DNA from 2 places in the Rothia sp. HMSC065D02 genome. Region 2 is predicted to be linked to the other one. Evidence: riboswitches for the same ligand, from Rfam matches in the RefSeq annotation. Region 2 holds a riboswitch; the other holds the start of a gene.

Region 1 (10,369 bases), on a different contig from region 2:
AAAGAACATCTAAAGCATAGTTGGGAGAATCAGGATCCAAAAGTTCAATGGCTGCCACCGCGAATGCAGAAAGCGGCTGATTTAAAGCAAAGTTATCCTGTAAATCTTCGGTAAGCCGCAGGTATGAGCCATGCTCATCCGGGGTATCTGCGCGCTCAATAACCCCGCCGGTCAGTAGTTCCTTATAAATACTAACGGCTTTACGCAAAAGTTCCCGGCGACGCTGCGGAGGCTCGTGATTCTCCTGAAGAATGCGATAGGCTGCGACCACCGGGTTCTGAGGGCGCTGCATCAGGTTCAAAAGCATTGAGTGGGTAATATCGAACGAAGAGGTCAACGGCTCAGGCTCTGCCGCGACCAGCTGATCGAAGGTCTTCTCTGACCAACCCACAAAACCTTCCGGCGCTTTCTTGCGTTTAGACGACAGTGACTGATTAATCTTCTTTGTATCGTCACCGAACTTCGCCTGTGCTTTGGCCAGTAGACGCGCATTTTCTATATCGTGTTCGGGCGCCTGCACCACTACGGTACCAGCGGTATCAAAACCAGCTCGACCGGCACGTCCCGCGATTTGGTGAAATTCACGTGCGCGCAGACGGCGATTCTTCGACCCATCAAACTTCGACAGGGCCGTGATAAGTACGGTGCGAATAGGCACGTTAATGCCCACGCCCAAAGTATCGGTACCGCAAATCACCTTTAACAACCCAGCCTGCGCAAGCCTCTCCACAAGGCGACGATATTTAGGGAGCATTCCCGCATGGTGAATACCGATACCAGCCCGCACCAGTTTATTCAGCGCCTTGCCGAAACCCGGACCAAACCTGAACTTCGCAATAAGCTGCGCGATCCGCTCTTTCTCTTCCTTCGAAGCAATAGCTACTGGCAGCAGCGCGTTTGCCTGTTCCAGGGCGGCCTTCTGTGAGAAATGAACAATATAGACAGGGGCTTGCTTAGTCTGCACAAGCTCCTGAACCGTTTCCTGAATGGGGTCGGTTGAGTAGTAGAAATGAAGCGGAATTGGACGTTCACTACTGGCAACCAGCACGCTTTCGCGGCCGGTGAGCGTCGTCATCTCTTCCTGGAAGCGCGTGGTGTCGCCTAGGGTCGCGCTCATGAGCAAGAATTGCGCCTGCGGAAGCTCCAAAAGCGGCAGCTGCCATGCCCAGCCGCGTTGCGGATCGGAGTAGAAATGGAACTCATCCATAATAACCTGGCAGACATCCGCAGACTTACCCTCGCGCAGAGTAATATTCGCCAGGATCTCGGCGGTACAACAGATAATGGGGGCATCCGCGTTAATAGCCGAATCCCCGGTAATCATACCGACATTTTCGGCACCAAAAATCTCGATAAGATCAAAGAACTTCTCGGAAACAAGCGCTTTGATGGGTGCGGTGTAGTAAGAACGCTGCCCAGTCGCCAAACCGGTAAAATGCGCCGCCACCGCCACTGTAGATTTACCCGACCCGGTGGGGGTAGCCAGCACCACATTATGCCCCGCCGCAATTTCCAAGACAGCTTCATCTTGGGCTGGGTAAAGCGTCATGCCTCGGCTGGAGATCCACCCGGTGAACGCCTCATAGATTTCATCCGGGGTGAGCGGATTGCCAGTATAGTCACGCCGGTTATAATCGCCGGGATTCTCCGCGAGTTTGGGGGAAAGGTATTCAAGAATGCTCATGGTGCTTCAATTTTACCGAGCCTAGAGGCAGAGAATTAGCAGAATCCGTCAAAATCAGCGATGCGCACAATATTGGGTAACTATTGCGTTGCGCAGGATATACATGCCGCAGGAAACTTAGGTTGTGGTCATTTTTTACGCTAGCAGAAACCCCTCTGACTGTTAGACTTGCGTATAGCGAAGTGCGGTTAGTTTCCCTTCTGATAAGGAGTACGCAATACAGCATGAGAATATCCTTAAAGGACACACAAATAGCGGGATACTGGGCGACCGCAAGGAAAAATACTCTTGATGATTGTGTGTCAGAACTTCACCATTTTATGACCTCGCTTGAGTCACTGTACCCGGGCGGACACTGGCGTATCATGCGCGAAGCTCCTCAGCGGTTAGGGGCTAATGTTGAAAACGCTATTCCTGGATTGACCGATCTGCTATTGGGCCAGCTAGAGGGCACGAAAACTCCAGACGCAGACGCCTCATTTGGGTACTACGTTAACCTTGAATATCTGGGGCCGCTCCCAATAATTGTCCAAGGATGCGTGGGAATACAAACCGACAATAAGAATTTTAAAAACTTTGTCCTTATCAAATTTTGGCGAGACCCCGAAGTGCCAGAATCTTCAAAGGGAGAACTCACTCTTGAAGCCGGCCACCAACTGCTTAAAACAATTATTTGTTGTTGGTCACCACACTTAGCCACATGGACGACAACCACTTGGTTACGTGCTGTACCGAAGAGAGAAGCGTATACACCATCTCTAGGGTGGAAAACCTATTTCAGCGAACCAGCAGTATGCGAACTAATCAGCGACTTAGGAAATCCCCTGTATCAGGGAATACTTCTTGAAACCTCATCGGACATTCACGATGTCACCCCGGAGAAAATTGTGGCGCTTGCGCAAGAACTATCGAACCGTGGAATAGAGAGTGTACTCTACCGCGGTACATGAACGTATAGAATCAGCGTCTTGAGTCTTCGCGTCAAAAAAATACTGCATGACATCTCATGCTGTGTATGTTTCATCTAGATTGTCTACAAAACTATCGTAGCTAGTTTCTGTAGGCCCTCGTGAAAATAAGCGGTACAGCAGAAAACTATAAAATCTGCAATGCAACATGTCACACATATAAGGTAAATGTGTTAGCCTCAATATTTAATGAAATAGAGGGTATAAGCGAGGCACATATGGCGAATGTGGATGAGCAGCATCACCAAAGAAGTACAGAAGAAGCTCCCACTAGTACAAAGACGACACAGCACCAGCAGAAAAATCCTACACAGTCCTCACAAACTCCCAAGGTAGGTATTTCTGACGATGACCTGAAAAATCGGGTATCTTTACGTGTGAGTGCCCCCGGTTATACATATCCCTGGTACCGTTGGGTTATCCCCATGCTTGGCGAAACTACTGCGGGTATAGGCGCTATCGGCATTCCCGTTGTCGTGGGCACTTTTATCAATCACCAAATCGCAGGACACACGGCTGATGCCTGGCTGCTGTTTTGGGTCGTTGTCGTCTCCATCGGGTTTATCGCGCTCAACGAATACTTTGGGTGGGGCGCATCCATGAAATTTGGTGCCGAGCTAGACCGCGACTGGCGCACCTATATTAACGCCCTGCTCAACCGCGCAGCGCATAAGAACAATGCGGGTGAGATGGTTACCGTTATGAGCAAAGACGTGCGCCGTATCAGCGCAGTATTCTTCTCAATCCCTCTCTTCACCAACGCCATGATTATCGCAACTTTAGGCGCTATACAGTTGTGGCTCATTAGTCCGCTCACTGCTGCGGTGACTCTTACCGGAACAGCCTTAGTGATATGGGTTCTGGCGAAATACTCCACCTTCATGGAAAGTAAAGTGGGCGTATACCGCGCGAAAGATGGTGAAAATTCTTCGCGTGCCTCAGATATAGCAACGGGACTACGCACCATCACGGGACTGGGCGCTGAACAGCAAATGCGCGAGCGCTATCACCAGGGAGCAGATGATGTTTTCGATGCTCTCATGGAATATGAGAAAACTCATCGCTGGATGTTCCTTATCCGCGTATTCCTCAGCGGAACAGTCACCCTGCTTGGTATTGGTTTCGCGCTGACGGGACATGTTGAGAACGGACGCTGGGTACCTGATGTTCCAGCTGCTTCCCTAGTAACGGTTGCTTCTATTATCGCCATGATGGGTGGGCCCGTCTGGATTTCACAAAACTTTCTCACCGAATGGCGTTACGCCAAGGTGGGGCTGGCTAAAGTTGCTCGGCTTGAAGGGTACGCCGGGGTACGTCAAGGTGTGCTCAAAGAACCGCGAACAGATACCGAACTTGAAGCATATGTGAGCCATGAGAAAGAACACGATATGCCGGTCGTCGATATCCCGCAGGTTCCCGCAAAGGCAAGCAACACGCGCATCGTATACATCAATCCTCGGCATTGGCAGCTGACTGCTCAAGAGTATGCAGAATCGCTTGTCGAACATGTGCGTGCGCTCGCTGCCGAAAAACTGCCGGATAAACAGCGAATCCTACTAAGTGATCCTAACCCTATGATTTTCGCCGGAACTCTGCGGAATCACCTACGTCTGGGCACCGTACCGCCCGAAGACACTGTGGCTGCGCAAGCGAAAGATGAAGCTCTCCTTCAGATAACCGACTCTAGCGAAATTGCTTACCGTTTGGGCGGGCGAAATCCAGATGAATATTTTGAAGCGCTGATCACTAGCGAAGGAGCTAACCTTTCGGGCGGACAACGCCAACGTTTAGCTCTTGCGCGTGCGCTCGCCCAGGACACCCAAATACTCATTTTGACTGAGCCCCTTAATTCTGTGGATGAGCCAAGCCAGAAATATATTTACGACAGACTTGAGGAATGCGCGGGCATACCTACAGCGCCAGAGCTCTATCCTGGGCTGCTTGCGGGCTTTGAGACTATTTACGTTATTTCGACAACTGCAGAAGTATCTCGGCGTATTGCGCGAGATAACAATATCGAAACCCAGAGGGTAAATCATGTCTAAGTTACCAACCGAACCGCCCCGTGTGGTTGTGCAGAAAATGGGTTCTTATATTGTGCGTTATAGAGGGCGTGCGTTCTTCACTTTTATGGTTTATGTGTTGAGCAGCATCATGGGTGCGGTAGTGCCTCTGCAGATTGGTGCAACTGTTGACGACGTTGTGGCTGGTAAGTATGTGCAATTTCCGTGGAAACCTATATTGATTATTCTTGCTGCTACTGTTGCTCAAGCCATCGTGATGCTTTTGGCTATGTACAGCGCCGCCCGTCTTGGCGCCCTCGTAACACGCCAAGCAAGTATAGATACCATTGATGCAACTCTAGATCTTGATGCGCGAACCGTCGAGGAATCCGGCAGCGGCGACCTGCTCACACGAGTAACTGATGACCTGTCTTCAGCCTCGAACGCCGTCAGCTTTGACCTGCTCGAAATTCTTTTTGTGATTCTGTATTTCGTAGTTTCTATGGTTTCACTTGCCACACTCAGCGTACCTCTGAGCGTTATCTTCTTGCCTATGATTATCGGCTTGGGCGTGTTGATGGGATATTTTCTGCCGCGTCTTGCCCGTGAAAATCAGAGCGTGCAGGAGATTACGAGCGAGCTTAATAGCGTGCTGACCGAGAACGTCCGGGGCGCATCCACCATTCGTGAACTTGGGGTGCATGATGCTCGCAACGAAACATTCGAGGCTGATAACGATCGGCGTTATCGGGCTACACTCAAGATGGTGCGTATACGCCAGAATTATTACACGCTTGATGCTCTGAATGCGTGGTTCCCTACCGTTATCTGCTTGCTCTGGGGGTCCTTCTGCGTCATGCAAGGGTGGGCAACCTGGGGTGCCTTGGCGACTGCATCCATTATGGTTTTCAGCTTGAGAACTATGGCGGATATTTTGGGGCATCACGTGGGCAATATACGCATAATGCTGGTTAATATGGGGCGCGTGTTTGGGATTATTAATCTGGCGCAAGCGCAGCGTGCTCGGCGCAAAGATATTCGTAGAGCACAACATCATGAAACTTTGGGGAATACCACGCATGTAATCGAGTGCTCCCATGTGTCGTACGGTTATTCTTCAGATGCGCTTGTACTGACTGATATTAATCTGAAGATTGCGCCTAGGGAGTGCTTAGCGTTAGTTGGGCGTTCTGGCTCTGGAAAAACCACGCTTGCAAGGCTCATTGGCGGTTCCTTAAGCGCGCTTGACGGTACAATCCGTGTGCTGGGAAAACCAGTTGGCAATGGGGAATTTCCAACCGACAAGTACGAAGATGGTAGGCCGCGACTACTGGTTTGTACCCAAGAAGCGCATATTTTCTTTGGTACCGTTATTGATAATTTCACCGCTGTAGTACCAGAAGCCACCGAGAAACAGATCGGTGAAGCTCTGGATGCTGTTAGCGCTCGTTGGTGGCGTGAGCTTCCCCAAGGGTTGAAGACGCGTATCGGTACGGGAGAGCACGAACTCACCCGTGACCAGATTCAGCAGCTTGCTTTAGCGCGCATCGTCGCGGCAAACCCTCACGCGGTGATTCTTGATGAATCGACCACCCAGCTTGAGCTTGTGGACGCGACCGAATCATTACAGGCCGTGCTCGCGAATCGTGCTGTGTTGATTATTTCGCACGATGCGCGTATCGCATCCCTGGCAGACCGCGCCGTTTTGCTTCAGGAAGGCATGATTACCGCTGAGGGCACGCCCGCTGAGATTTTCGCTCTGACCTAGAAGATGATAGTCAAGAACCGTACACTCTCTGTCCTTCTCGTAGATGGGCACAACGGCACGATAGAGAAGAAAAGTGTACGACGCTCGGACAGGTTATAGAATTGGTTGGGATTTATTTTTTCTTATGGAGCCGCCATTCGGTATCGCCTGCTCCCGAGTCATCGCGATGCCAATGCTGCCCTGTCACCGGGTCAGGCTGCGTTAACTTTGGATTCGGGTTATTCCGATCGGGCTCATCCGGATGTGCTGGGCATCCTCGAGCACCAGGGTCTTCGTGGCAGGTTTTACCTACAGAATGCACCTCGGTATCCCACACGCGTACTAGAGTGGGATCACTGCGAACCGTAAGCGAACCAACAATATTCCAGTCCCCACCTTTGAGACGGTACCGACCCTGATAGGTGACAGTAACGTAAGCATGATAGTTGCCGGATTCTTTGAAAGCATAGCTGGTGTCGGTGGGTTTAAAGTTACGTTTGCTCTTGTCCCAGACAGAGCCTTGCGCGGTTCCTGAATCCCGCGTTGTGTACACAGGGTCGCCAGCACCGTACTCATAGGTATAGGCAACGGGAACAGCTTCTATCGTGACTTCTTCATCGAGGATAGTAGTATCACGTGCTTCGGTTTTAACACCGGTCACATAGAAGTTTGTGTTGATCCCGGTATTGACGTGGGGCTCATGCCCGTCGAAATGTAATGCGGGTTTTGTAGTGGTAAGTTCGGCGAGTTGCTCCCGAACTTGGCGCTCTATCTTTTGGGTGCGAACTTGGGCGTTATCGGCAGTAGGTTCGTTTTCAGGTGTGTTTTGGTCTGCAGGATCGTTGGGAACGCACGCTATACCGCCGTTTCCTGACTGAACGACACCGTATTGTTTATAGTTGCCTGAATCGTCAATGGGTAGGGGAACACGGGCTACTTTACCGGGTTTCCCTTGGTAGAGACAGGGCGCATCTTTAGAAGCATTGCCATTGTAGACATCGAAGGTATTTCCTACACTACTCACGGTTGCGGGAGCGTTAGAGCCTGTATCAGCGATACCTTGCTTCGCGTCAGTATCTCGATACCCATTACTTTGTTGCGGTACCGTATGAGGTTCGTTAGGCTGTTGTGAATTGCTGGAAGACGAGGTGCCCTTAACCGTGAGTTTACCTCCGTGGATATTGCCTGAATAGTCGTTTGCAGCAGAAGAAGAGTATGACACTGTACAGAAGAAAATTACTGTTATAGCGCAAAAAACGCGTTTCTTATTTGAGCTCAACTTTTTCCATCCCAGCAAATGCCCAGTGACCAGTTGATTTGAAAACGATACCGAACTCGATAGTGTTCTTATTTTGTTCGGACAAGGGATAGGTATGGGTCTTATAGTCTTCGTTATCTAAGTAGACGACGTCGTTAGCGATAATATTTCCGATGATGAGGTAAACGTGATCGCTTGGCGATATCAGAGTGGACGGGTCAAAGGTGAGTTTTCTAGTACCACCAACTGCCCATCCTCCCTTTTGGTAGAGCCTATAGATATAGTTGGCAATCTCTTCCTCTTCTTTATAACCTTCAGACGTATAGTCAGCATACGGTTGTACGTCTCCAGTCTGTATAGCGTAATTCCGCAGGTCGTTCCAATACTGAATAAAGTGAAAAAGCGCCTCCGGTGTCTCAATCCCAATATCTTCGGGCTTTTTGGGCTTGGGGACATTCTGCGCGGGTCCTTTTTCGTCTGCAGGACGGTACTCACCTTTGGGCGCTTCAGAGCCACCAGAATAACCCTTAGTGAAGGTCGGATGCGCCTGGGCCTCAGGTGAGGTAGATTCGGTACCATGTGGGCTGGAGCTACCGTCTGTGGTGTTGGATGTTTCGGCACGAGCAGGTGCCGTATCATGTGTTTGCTCTCCGCAAGCGGTCAGGAACTCAGTAACGCAGATCCCCGATGCGAAGGCTATCAAGGCACGACGGTTGAGGATTCTTTGAGGTGCACTGTTGTGCCTAAGGGCAGGAATGCTCATCAGTGAACTTTCGTGGTTGGGTGAATATACAGCAGGCCGCGGGGGAGCGCGACCCTTTTCAACAGTACTGTTACATGTCAAGAATAAGAAATATTACTTTATAAGAGTTTGAAAATTACTAAAACTTAGAGATATGTGCACGGCAATGACACATAAAGTCCGTGAACCTATTGAGCCCAACAGCATATGCTACAGTGAAAACGCGATATGGGGTGCTCCATTTTGTAACGGATACACAACACGACGCTGTTGTCTGGAGCTGAGATATACCCATTGAACCTGCTCTAGTTAGAACTAGCGAAGGGATATCGAACCGTGGCAGAGCAGCCTTAACCTTTTTTCTGAAACACCCGATTCATCATTATCTAGATAGCGTGGTGCGTTTGCAGCGATGTCACGCCCATCCCAAGGAGACTTATAGCTATGACGCTATTAAACACATCTACGCCTCGTGTGCTTTCCATTGCCGGAACCGACCCTACAGGCGGTGCTGGAATCCAGGCTGATCTCAAGTCTATTGCTGCAAGCGGTGGTTACGGTATGTGCGCCACAACCGCGCTTGTCGCACAGAATACACAAGGGGTTCGCAGCATTTTTGCTCCACCTACCGAGTTTTTACAGGAACAGCTTGCGGCAGTTTTTGACGATGTGACTGTGGATGCCGTTAAAATTGGTATGCTCGGCGATGTTGAAACTATCACTACCGTCAAGACCTGGCTTGCAGAACATCCGGTACCAGTGGTGGTACTTGATCCGGTGATGGTTGCCTCCAGCGGCGATCGCCTGATTAGTCAAGACGCCGAGCAGGCACTGCGCGAATTGGTGGCGCAGGCAAATGTTATCACTCCGAATATTGCCGAACTCGCGGTGCTCTGTGAGAGCAACCCTGCCCAGACTTTGAAGGAGGCGCATCACCAGGCGGCTCAGCTCGCGGGGAGCACTGGCACGACCGTGATTGTTAAGGGCGGTCACCTGACGGGGGAGGACGCTGGAAACTCGGCTGTTTTCCCTAATGGAACTCATACACATGTGGCTACCACTCGCGTCCAGACAAAGAATACCCACGGTACCGGGTGCTCACTCTCATCAAGTCTTGCTACCCGCCTTGGACTTGCTCTTGTGAATGGCAATAATGAGCTGAGTGTACGAGTACTCACGAACGCGCTGGCTTGGAGCACCCGGTGGCTCAACGAGGCTATTATCGCGGGTGAGGAACTGCACGTGGGCAGCGGGCAGGGTCACGGACCGGTCGATCATCAGGCACGTGCTCGCCGTTTGGAACATGCAGCCGATACGAAACCGTGGGAGCACTTATACGCTGATAAAAATCTTACGGGCGAGAGCCCCAAGAATTTGGTGAAACCTGCGCAGCGGAAATCCCCAGAGTCGAAGGTAGCCCCGGCGGGTCCGTGGACTGCCGCCCTGTGGCAAGCTACCGGTGATATTTGGTGTGACATTCTCGATTTGCCCTTTATTCGCGGGCTGGGCGACGGCACGCTTGACGAGGATTTATTCGGCTTCTATTTAGACCAAGATGCGCAGTACCTTGCCCAGTATTCTCGCGCCTTAGCTACTCTTTCGGCACGTGCCACCTCACCGCAAGGTCAGGTGCATTGGGCTGCGGGTGCCCAGGCGGCAATTGTTGAGGAATCGCTTTTGCACGATGAATGGTTGGCGGCGCATCCCGCTATTCCTGCGGAGCAGGGGGGTATTCGGCGTGGTGCACCTTCGGCAGTGACAATGGGGTACACGAACTTTTTACGTGCTACTGCTGCTGGCGAGGATTATGTGGTGGGCGCAGCTGCGGCGCTTCCATGCTACTGGCTGTACCTTGAGATCGGTTACCGGCTCTTGGAGAAAACCCACGAGGAACATCCGTACAATGCCTGGATTTCGGTGTATGGCAGCGAAGAGTTTGCTGCAGATGTGCGCCGCTGCGTGGCGGT
Region 2 (10,369 bases):
CTGGTGGATGGAGAAAGATTCCTACTGCATCACGGAGATTCACTGGATGAGCTTTCTGCATTCGCGGCGGAGTGTTGGATTAACGCCGCTCACGAACTGACGGTGCGGGAACACTACGAAGTCATGCGTGAGTTGTTTGAAGGGCTACCCGAGGACGCGCATCGCCAGGTCGTTGAGCAGCTCTCCGATAGCGGCATACTCACAATGCGCACCGTAGATGATCCGCTGTATACCGAAGAAGACTCGAACTAAACAAACCCAGTACGAGAGCAGATAATATTTTGACGGGCAGATAACGGATTGTTATCTGCCCGTCAAAATATTATCTGCTCGTGGGTTAAGACTTGCAGGTCTGGGGGGGGGACGAGTAAAGAACTACCGCTGCGCCGCCTTGGCCGCTTTCTTTTCGGCGCGGCGTGCCTTGCGCAGGTGCAGCGCTTGTGGCGATTCTAGCGGCAGGGTCATGAGCAGACCCGCCAACACCACGATCATAATGCCGACAATACCCCACACCTGGGCGTTGAAAATCGTGACAAACAGCCCGAACAGCATGGGCGCCAAGAAGCTGGTTGCACGCCCGGTTGTCGAATACAGCCCGAAGAGCTCGCCTTCCGTACCGGGATCGGCGATGCGCGCCAAGAAGGTACGCGACGAGGACTGCGCGGGCCCCACGAAGAGGGCGAGAATGAGTGCGCAAATCCAGAAGGTCATGGGGTAGGGGAACAAGAGCAGGGGTACGGCGGCGATTAGGATGGCCACCAGCGAGAAAATAATAATCTTTTTGGGCCCCAGATAGTCATCCAGGTACCCGCCCAGCACCGCGCCTACGGCGGCAACACCGTTGGCGGCAACACCGAAAATAATGACATCCGAGGTGCTGAACCCGAAGGAACCAGCCGCCAGCACACCGCCGAAGGTGAAGATACCGGCTAAACCATCGCGGAAGATAGCGCTGGCACACAGGAAATAAAGGGTTTGCGGTGCCGTGGTGCGCAGCCGCATAATGGTGCGCCACAGCTCCTTGTAGGCTGCAAAAAGACCGCCTTGGCGTGCCGGAGAAAGCCTGGCTAGGCCGCGTTCTAAGAACCTGAGTTCACCTGTGGGAAGGACCTCCGGGAGCACCCGTTCGCGGCGGCGCATCCGAATTAGCAAAGGCGTGCAGAAGATCAGGCACCACAGGGCGGAGAACAGTGCCACTGCGCGAATATTGAAGGCGTTGTCGGTGCTCAGATGCAGTCCGTTAGGCTCAAGTACGAAGCCCCACAACACGATAATTAGGGCCACTAGGCCGCCTACATACCCCGCCGACCAACCGATCCCAGAGATTTTACCGATATTATTCGGGGTTGAAATGCGCGGAAGTATAGCGTTGTAATTCACAACCGCAAATTCGCTGAATACACTCGCCGCAGATACGAGAATCACGCCCAGCCACAGATGCGCTTCATCGGGAAATACGAAAAAACACAGTCCAGAGAACGCCACCAGAGAAAGCGTATTAACACCTAACCAGAAAATACCTTTACCGGATTTATCGGCGCGCTGGCCCGAAACCGGAGCGAAAAAGGCAATACAGAACCCGGCAATGGTCAATCCCAGTGACAGTGCCGCCGAAGCGTCCTCGGTTGAGCCAAAGTAAGAGCTGGTGAGGTAGACCGTAAAAATGAAGGTCATCATGATGGTGTCGAAGCTCGACGAGCCGACATCCCACAGCACCCAGGATGCAACTGAGCGGCGGCTGGTACTGTGGTCGGGAATGCGTCTAGTCATAACGGATGTGTTCACTTTCGTGTAAGACGCAGCTATGCGCCCTCAATCTGGTGCTGGTTTCGTAGCTTACCCCGGCGACACTGCCGTAGGCATCGCCTTCCAGCGTGCCGAGCGCCTTATTCTCTTCTGAACGGGCAGATTATTCAGCACATCGAAAGGATGCGCACACCGCTGCAGCGTGAAGGCTGCGGGGGTGGCGCATCCACCCAAATTACACCGTGAAATTATGAGAAGAAACGGCGCTGTGCGCGGGCAATACCGACGCTTACCAGGGCACCCACCACGGAGGTGATGACGGTCCACACAATAACATTGCGCAGGGTGTCTTCGGACTCGGGGCCGATGGTAGGAGGTTCGTTACCGGTCACACGTTTCCACGCTGCGCCAAGACCTTTGCTTGTCAGGGCGGCGGCGGCCATATTGGCACCGGTAATAGCAATCTTTGCTACGGGATTCATATCTTCTCCTCAAAAATCAGAAGTGACTATCCCTAGCCTATCGGCTTTGCGGCTCAGATGCAGAGAACATGACCTGTTTTAACGCGCGTATACACGAAAAATCGGGGTAAAAACTCTAGAACGTGAGAAAAAGCACAGTATTGCCGGTCTGAAAGGCGTATACCAGCGGCAAATCAAGGAATCATATTACCGACCTGCCGCACGTTCTTGTCATAAACCGATTCAAAAACTCAACGAACTCACAGAAAACGACTCATACAGCATAGAATGTAAACGTTTATAGGCTTCGAACTCTCGAAGCAACACGACAGGGGAGCGCCGCAGACGGGCGCTGAGAGTGCAACGCAGACCCTCGAACCTGATCCGGTTAGTACCGGCGTAGGGAGTCGAAATATGTTTTCTCAACACCCCACCCGCAACGGGTGTGGATGTTCCCCTTCCAATCATGGGAGGAAAATATGTCTCAAAAATCTCGCCTCAGCTGGCGGGTCAATGAAATCGTCATCGTCTCTGTGGTCGCCGCCGCCTGCGCGGTAATCTTCTGGATCTGGGATATTGCCGTAGACCCCGCCACTAAAACGCTCTTCGCGGCGGTTCCCGAATACCGCCCCATCGTCGCCGGTATGTGGTTGCTCGCCGGTGTGCTCGGCGGGTACCTTATCCGCAAGCCCGGCGCCGCGCTCTACTGCGAAATCGTTGCCGCCGTCATCTCCGTATTCCTCACCGGAGGCGCCTGGAGCCAATCAATCCTCATCGCCGGATTCTTCCAGGGAATCGGCGCGGAAATCGCCTTCGCCGTGTTCGGATACCGCATCTGGAACCTCAGCTCGGCAGCCTTCGCGGGCGCACTGAGCGGGCTCTTCATGGGTGTCAACGAAATCATCATCTACTACCCAGACATGGAAATCTTCAAAGCCGTCACCTACGTGGTATGTGCGGTCGTCTCAGGAATTGTGCTCGCCGGGGTACTCTCCTGGGGACTCACGAAAGCACTCGCTAAAACCGGGGTACTCGCCTCACTGGCCTCCGGCGTGCAGGCACGTACCGCACGCGGATAATAGACAGGCAGGCGTATGTCACAGCCTATCTCAACGCTCAAACCCTCAATGCGGAACATCCTGAACCATCCGCAACCCAGGGTGCAACCATGACCGAACCCCACAGTACCGCCCCCGATGCGCCCGCCCGCGGTGCCGCAATCGACCTTCACAACTTCGGTTGGCACCACCCCGGGCGCGAAAAACCCGCGTTCTCGAACGTGAACCTGCGCATCGAACCCGGGCAGAAAGTACTGCTGCTGGGGCCCTCCGGCGCAGGAAAATCAACGCTCCTGCACGCTATCGCCGGGGTGCTGCACGATCACGACGGGCAGAGCCAAAGCGGTAGCGCGCGCATCGACGGCGTAGACCCCGAAGACGCACGCGGACTCATCGGGCTCATGCAGCAAGACCCAGAATCATCGGTCGTGCTCGCCCGCGTGGGCGATGACGTAGCCTTCGGCCCCGAAAATCTTGCGGTCGCACGCGAAGAAATCTGGGCGCGCGTTGATGATGCGCTCGCCGCCGTCGGGCTCGACTACCTGCCGCATGAGCATCCCACGAATGCGCTTTCGGGTGGGCAGAAACAACGCCTGGGGCTCGCCGGAATCCTGGCGATGCACCCGCGCGCCATTCTGCTTGACGAACCCACCGCGAACCTCGACCCCGAGGGCGTTCAACAGGTGCGCGATGCCGTGGTGCAGGCGGTCACAGCAACCGGTGCCACCCTGATCGTCGTCGAACACCGGGTAGGCGTGTGGGCGCAGCATATGGACCGCGTTATCGTGCTCGGTGCCGACGGAGGCATCACCCACGACGGTGCACCCGAAACCGTGCTCGCCCAAGCCCGCGAAACCCTCATCGCCAACGGCGTGTGGGTGCCCGGGTATGTTCCCGAACCCGCCGCCGCTGCGGCACCGAGCGGGCAAATACTCCTAAGCGCCGAAAACCTTGCGATTACGCGGGAATTCCCGAGCAAGAAACAGTTAAGGGCACGCCGACGACAGCTCAAAACCATGCCGGAACCCGCATCCGTACCCCTGGATATTCCCGCCCTGCGCGGGGGCATTAACCTGAGCATTCGAGAAGGCGAGCACCTGAGCATTCTCGGCCCCAACGGCGCCGGAAAATCAACCCTCGCACTCACTCTCGCCGGGCTTCTCTACGCCCCCAACGGAACCCTGCACGCCCACGAAGCATTGCGCGAGTTCGACCAAAACCCAACGGCAGAAAGCTCCCTCACCCGCGAGAAAACAGCCGCCAGCTGGGATATTCCCTCCTGGAGTCCCGCCCAGTTGCTGGGGCGCATCGGCTACGTTTTCCAAGAACCCGAATACCAATTCGTGCGCGGCAGCGTGCGCGAAGAACTCGAACTCGGGCCACGCCGCCTCGCCGCCCTGCGCCGCGAAAAAATTGATGAGGATGCGCTCGCCGCCGCCACCGCATCCCTCGCCGAACGCTTGCGTTTAGAAGGGCTTTTAGATGCCAACCCGTTCACGCTTTCGGGCGGGCAAAAACGCCGGCTGTCGGTTGCATCCGCTTTGGCGACGGCGCCGCGCGTGCTGATTCTTGACGAACCGACTTTCGGTCAGGATGCGAGCACCTGGGGCGAACTGGTGCGCTTGATTCGCGGGCTTCTTACTGAGGGGGTTGCGGTGATCTCGGTGACTCACGATCTCGAATTTACGGCGGCTTTGGGCGGGCGGAGCATCACGCTTGAAAGCTTGCCGCATGAGCCCGCAGACCGGAGTCTTCAGGAAGGGAAGTAGCGCATGAATACCGATTTTTTCGGGCCGAGTGCCGAGCGCAACAGCTGGTTTGGCGGGCTTAACGCGGGTGTCAAATTAGTGGTTGCGGGCGTGCTGGTTCTTGCGGCAATCCTCATTCAAGACCAGGTAACCGCGGCTATCATCTTTGGACTGGAGTTGCTGGGGTTCATTGCGGTCGGGTTTCGGCCTGTGAATCTGCTGGCGCGCAGCTGGCCTATCCTGATCGCGGTGCTGACCACCGGCTGGAGTGTGGCGATTCTGGTCAATAAAACCGGTGCCGTACTACTCGATTTTGGGCTGAACACCATCACGGAAGGGTCGCTCGCGGCGGCGTTTTCGATGATGATTCGTTCCCTGGCAATGATTCTGCCGACCTTCGCGTTTGTGCTCTCAACAGACCCAACCGACCTGGGCGATTCGCTCGCCCAAACTTTCCGTCTGCCCGCCCGTTTTGTGCTTGCCGCGTTGGCGGCGTTACGCCTTGTCGGCATCCTATTTGGGGAGTGGAATACGCTGGGGCAGGCACGGCGTGCACGCGGGCTGGGTGCGGGTCAGGGCCCGCTCGGGCGCATCAAAACCGGTGCAGGGCAGGCCTTCGCGCTCATGGTACAGGCAATTCGCCGCGGTTCGCGCCTTGCGGTCACAATGGAGGCGCGTGGTTTCGGTACCGGCAAACGTTCCTGGGCCCGCGTGCCCGCCTATTCCCGGCGTGATGCGTATGTTGCGGTTGCCGCCGCCGTGATCGTGGCGTGCGCCTACGGGGTTTCGCTGGGACTAGGAACCTTGCGTTTCTTGTGGCAGTAGCCGCACTGAAGTTGCCGCTAGGTACTCCGGGCCTGAAAACCGGGGTAAAGGCGCGGCGCAAGTATCAGCCTTGCGCCGCTCCCTGTACCTTAGCCCTGTGCCAGGTATTCCAAGAACCGGTGTGTGAGCTGCGCATCGTGCGCTAACGCTGTACCGTTCAGATGCGTGACCGGGGCGAGCAGACGCACCGAGGAGGCGAGCCATACCCCATCTGACTCGAAAAGATCCTGCGGGTACAGCGGACCGTAACCCAGTTCCCAGCCGTCGCGCCGCGCCGCCTCAAAAATAGCGCCCTGTGTAGTGCCGGGCAGGATTCCGTGGTTCGGTTCGGGGGTATACAGCGTCTTTACACCATTTTCGATACGCGCCATCAGCACCGACGAGGTTGCCCCCTCCAGAATGCGGCGGTTGTCGGTCATAAAAATCGCATCATCCGCGCCCCGGCTGTGCACATACCGCAAAACCGCCATATTGACCGCATACGATAGTGTTTTCGCGCCCGCCAATAGCCACGGGTATGCGGTGTTGTCGGCGGGGTCGTGCCCGCGCGGCAGCAGCATGGCCTTCACACCGTTCTGCCGCTGGTTCACGGTAGTTTCGGGTACCGGGGATGCGATGAGCAGGGTGTATGGTCCGGCGGGCATTCCCGCAGAGGCATTCGGCAGCCCGCGCGAGATAATGATTTTGACGATATGCTCTTCGCCAAGTTCCGTGTGGGCACCGAATACGGCCTGGGCGAGAAGGTTTGCCAGCGCATCCCGAAGCTGGTGCAGGTCGGGTTCGGGCAGGTCGAGCATACGCGCAGAAGATTCGAGTCGGGCGAGGTGCATATCAAGTTTTCGCACCCGCCGATCGACGGCGAGCATGGTCTCAAAAACGCCGTCGCCACGGGTAAATCCTTGGTCTTCCACGCCGATAAGCGGTTGGGTGGGGTCTACGGCAACGCCTTGCGGGTTCTCTGAATTTAGGAGCATCACGGAATTAGTCATGTTTCCAGTGTAGTGGCTCACGTGCCCTCACAGCAGTGCACGCCGAGCGGGCCCAGCTCCCAGGTGGCGCTTTCGGCGATAAAGTATATGTCTGCCTCGGCGATGTCCTCGAAGGTTTCGGGGTTGTCGTTATATCCTTCGATGTCGAGCCCGATTTTGCCGTCCCGTTCGAGAGTATGAACTCCGCTGCATATGCTGATGAACGGGCCTTGTACCCGGTAGTCCGAAATATTTTTCAGGGTTACGGTGACATGCCGCCAGACGTCGTCGTTAGCGGCTTTCTCCCAGCCGCCGTCTACATGGTTCCAGTCCACCGCGCAGAATCGCAGACGAACAGCTGTTCCATTTGCATAGGTTACGGTGATTGAATCCAGCCAGCAGTCGTAGAAGTGGTTGAACCGTTCGATGATCTCTGCACTTGTGAGGTTTTCGTTGGGGCTCACGGTCAGCCTCCTTAAAATCTTAGGATTTATCAGAATACCAGCAGCTAGGGCGATTACGAGGAGAAGCGGGTTTTTGCTCGAAAGTGATGATATTTTTCATCTTTTCGGCAAAAACCCGCTTCTTGGGTATCAATGTCTTAATACGCTCGATGCGAAGCTCTAGCGCCCACCTTCGCCGCCGTCTGCCGCATAGTCGGCGTCCTTACGCGGGGTTGTGAAGAGCACAAGCGCGGTCATCAGTGCGAAGCCCAGAATTGAGAACGCCATCGGCATATAGGAACCCTCGCCGCCCAGCGAAACCAAGGGCGCGGCAAGTCCGCCCAGAAGCGCCTGAATGGTGCCCATGACGGCGGATGCGCTGCCCGCCATATGGCGTGCCTCGTTTAGCGCCAGTGCCGAGGAGTTACCGAAAATCAGGCCCACTGAGCAGGTGAGGCAGAACAGCAGAATCAGGGTGGGCCACAGCGAAATACCTAGTGCGAATGAGATAGTCAGCAGAGTTGAGACCGTTAGGAGAGAAATCACGCCGATATTGACGATCACGCGCTGACCGATACGGCCAACCAGCGCGGTTGCCAGCGAGCTCATTGCCACAATGCCGAGGGAGTTCACCCCGAAGGCGAGGGTAAACTGCCCGGCATTGAGACCCAAAATGTTCTGGAGCACGAAGGTGGAACCCGAAATATACGAGAACATTGCGCCGAAGGCAAAGCACATGGTGAGGGAAAAACCCATGTAACGGCGGATTTTGAACACTTTCGGAATCTCGGAGTAGACACTCAGCGCGGTACCTTTGTACCGTTTTTCAACGGGAAGAGTCTCGCGCAGAATGAAAATCACGGCGAGCATGAGCAGCGCAGTCACTACAGTGAGCACATGGAAAATATTGCGCCACGTGCCCCACGACAGCACCCACCCGCCAAAGAGTGGCGCCAGCACGGGGGCAAACCCGTTAATCATCATCATGACGCCCATGAGCTTGGCGGTTGCCAGCCCCTTCGTGGTGTCTGCAACGATGGAGCGGGCGAGTACTGCGCCGATAGCACCGCTGAAGCCCATCAGAAAACGCGCCGCAATGAAGACCTCAATGCTGGGCGAGAATCCGCACAGTGCGGTCGCAATAAAGCAGACTACAGAACCGATCAGAAGCGGTTTGCGGCGGCCGGTTTTATCGGAGAGCGGGCCGATCATAAGCTGCCCGAGCGCCATGCCTATCATGAAGGCGCTGAGGGTCATAGATGCGGCGGCATCGGTGGTGTTGAGGTCGCGGGCAACCGTAGGCAGCGAAGCCAGGTACATGTCGATACCCAGTGGAGCGATAGCGGTCAGCGCGGCAAGGGTGACGATAACGGGGGCAGGAATACCGAAGGAAACTTTAACGTGATCAGGGTGCTCATGGCCCTGCTGAGAGGTAGTCTGTGACGAAGACACGGGTAGAGTGCTTTCTAGGTTTATGAACGCGTAACGGCGCCGAATATACCCGGCTGGAAACGCAACTTTTCTAGTCTAGCGGATGCGCGCATCCGGCGTAAGTGGCGTGCGCGCTAAACTTTTTCGTCGCCGCCGGGCACATAAAAAGAGCCTTGTTCGTAAAGCGGGATTTATAACTCTTCATTCACGAACAAGGTTCTTTATATCGGGGGAGGGTAAGCACGGGCACAGCAAACGGCAGGGCAGAGGGCTACGCCGTGCGGTAGATGAGGTCCGCCTGCGTATACGTGGCGGAGTATGCGGCGAGGAGGGCTTCTTCCTGCGCCGCCCAGCGTTCCCAGTGCGGGCGGTACATATCGCCGTCGCGGTCTATTGCCCGCCTGTACCGCAGCTCGTCGGGTGCCTTCACCACGATGCGCACATTGCAGGTACCGGCGATCGCCCCCACGCCCTCACAGATGATGACGGTTTCCTGGACGGGGTTGATCGTGTGCTCGGAGCCGGGCGCATCCGCATGCCAATCCCATTCTCGGTAGTTGGCGGGCTTGCCTTCACGCAGGTTCCGCGAGATTTTTCGCCAGGTTTTGGTTCCTTCAGCCAGCCCGTCCCAGCCGGGGTAGATGGAATCGAGGTTGAGCACGCGCACACCGATTCCTTCGGCGGATAAGGACTGCTCTAGGAGCTCAGAGAGCCTTGTTTTGCCGCTTCCGCTGCGCCCGTCGATACCGATGATAAGCGGTAATGCGGCGTCGTTGCGGGCGTTGGTATCGAGCGGTATCCCGTCTTCGTCGGTGGGCGGCAGGGCGAGTCCGCGGTATGTTTTCAGGCAGAATTCCAAGATTTCTTCAACGTCGTTGGTCTCGTAGCCGTTGCCGAAACCTATACTCCACACACCCATGCGCTAGTTTTCCTGCGGGGTCGCGCTCAGCTTGGCGATCAGCGCCCGCGCCGCAGTGTCGATAAGCTCGGTCGTGTACTCGAAGTCGCGCATCTGCCCGTACCAGGGGTCGTAGATGCCCAGCTCGTCCAGGTTTTTGCCCGCCATTGCGGGGTCGAAGGAGCGCATCATGCGGATTTTGGCTTTGTCGTCTTCGGTGCGCGCAAGCTGTTTGAGGTGCAGGTAGTGCGGGGTGTCCATCGCCAGAATCAGGTCGTAGCGGTCGAAGTCTTCGGCAACGAATCTGGATGCGCGGTGCCCGCTGGGGTCGATGCCGCGCGCGGTGAGTATGCGCCCGGCGCGGGTGTCGATGGGGTTGCCGATCTCGTAGTCCGTGATAGCGGAGGACGCGACCTCAACCTCAAGCCCCGCCTGGCGCGCGTGCTCACGAATCAGGTACTCGCCCACAGGGGAGCGGCAAATATTTCCGGTGCAGACAGTCATGATGCGGTACATGGTTTTAAGTGTATGCCAGCGGCGAGCCCACGCGCGGAAAATATCGGCATCCGCGAATAACGCAGCTTGGGGTGTAGCACCCACCCTCCAGGGCTAGGTAATCCTCACCAAGCTGCATCATTGGTCTAAATTATTCTGACTATTCTGCTGGGGTGTCCTAAGTATATTTTCAAGCATCTCCTGAATACCATCACGTTTGAGCTGTGGAGAGAATGTTATCTGAATATTTTGGTTATCTTCTCTAATGGAATTAAAAAACTCCTGAGCGGATTTAA

Evidence for each region. A riboswitch is a leader RNA that binds a small molecule or an ion and turns the genes downstream of it on or off. The one in region 2 is predicted to bind thiamine pyrophosphate.
Region 1: linked by a shared signal. The riboswitch ahead of HMPREF3016_RS10115 (bifunctional hydroxymethylpyrimidine kinase/phosphomethylpyrimidine kinase) and the one ahead of HMPREF3016_RS02235 (ECF transporter S component) in region 2 are both predicted to bind thiamine pyrophosphate.

Annotation. Positions count from the first base shown of each region.
Region 1 covers NZ_KV820092.1:621,397-631,765, reverse strand. The annotation lists gene HMPREF3016_RS10145 (DEAD/DEAH box helicase) at 1-1,684, opposite strand, end outside; gene HMPREF3016_RS10140 (hypothetical protein) at 2,050-2,634, shown strand; gene HMPREF3016_RS10135 (ABC transporter transmembrane domain-containing protein) at 2,871-4,697, shown strand; gene HMPREF3016_RS10130 (ABC transporter ATP-binding protein) at 4,690-6,423, shown strand; gene HMPREF3016_RS10125 (hypothetical protein) at 6,536-7,624, opposite strand; gene HMPREF3016_RS10120 (DUF6318 family protein) at 7,668-8,423, opposite strand; TPP riboswitch at 8,622-8,746, shown strand; gene HMPREF3016_RS10115 (bifunctional hydroxymethylpyrimidine kinase/phosphomethylpyrimidine kinase) at 8,847-10,369, shown strand, end outside.
Region 2 covers NZ_KV820074.1:222,308-232,676, reverse strand. The annotation lists gene HMPREF3016_RS02250 (hypothetical protein) at 1-252, shown strand, start outside; gene HMPREF3016_RS02245 (MFS transporter) at 376-1,770, opposite strand; gene HMPREF3016_RS02240 (DUF4235 domain-containing protein) at 1,995-2,228, opposite strand; TPP riboswitch at 2,528-2,630, shown strand; gene HMPREF3016_RS02235 (ECF transporter S component) at 2,687-3,286, shown strand; gene HMPREF3016_RS02230 (ABC transporter ATP-binding protein) at 3,376-5,034, shown strand; gene HMPREF3016_RS02225 (energy-coupling factor transporter transmembrane component T family protein) at 5,038-5,838, shown strand; gene HMPREF3016_RS02220 (aminotransferase class IV) at 5,928-6,827, opposite strand; gene HMPREF3016_RS02215 (regucalcin) at 6,845-7,270, opposite strand; gene HMPREF3016_RS02210 (multidrug effflux MFS transporter) at 7,430-8,701, opposite strand; gene HMPREF3016_RS02205 (nucleoside/nucleotide kinase family protein) at 8,952-9,599, opposite strand; gene HMPREF3016_RS02200 (low molecular weight protein-tyrosine-phosphatase) at 9,603-10,178, opposite strand; gene HMPREF3016_RS02195 (type III restriction-modification system endonuclease) at 10,212-10,369, opposite strand, start outside.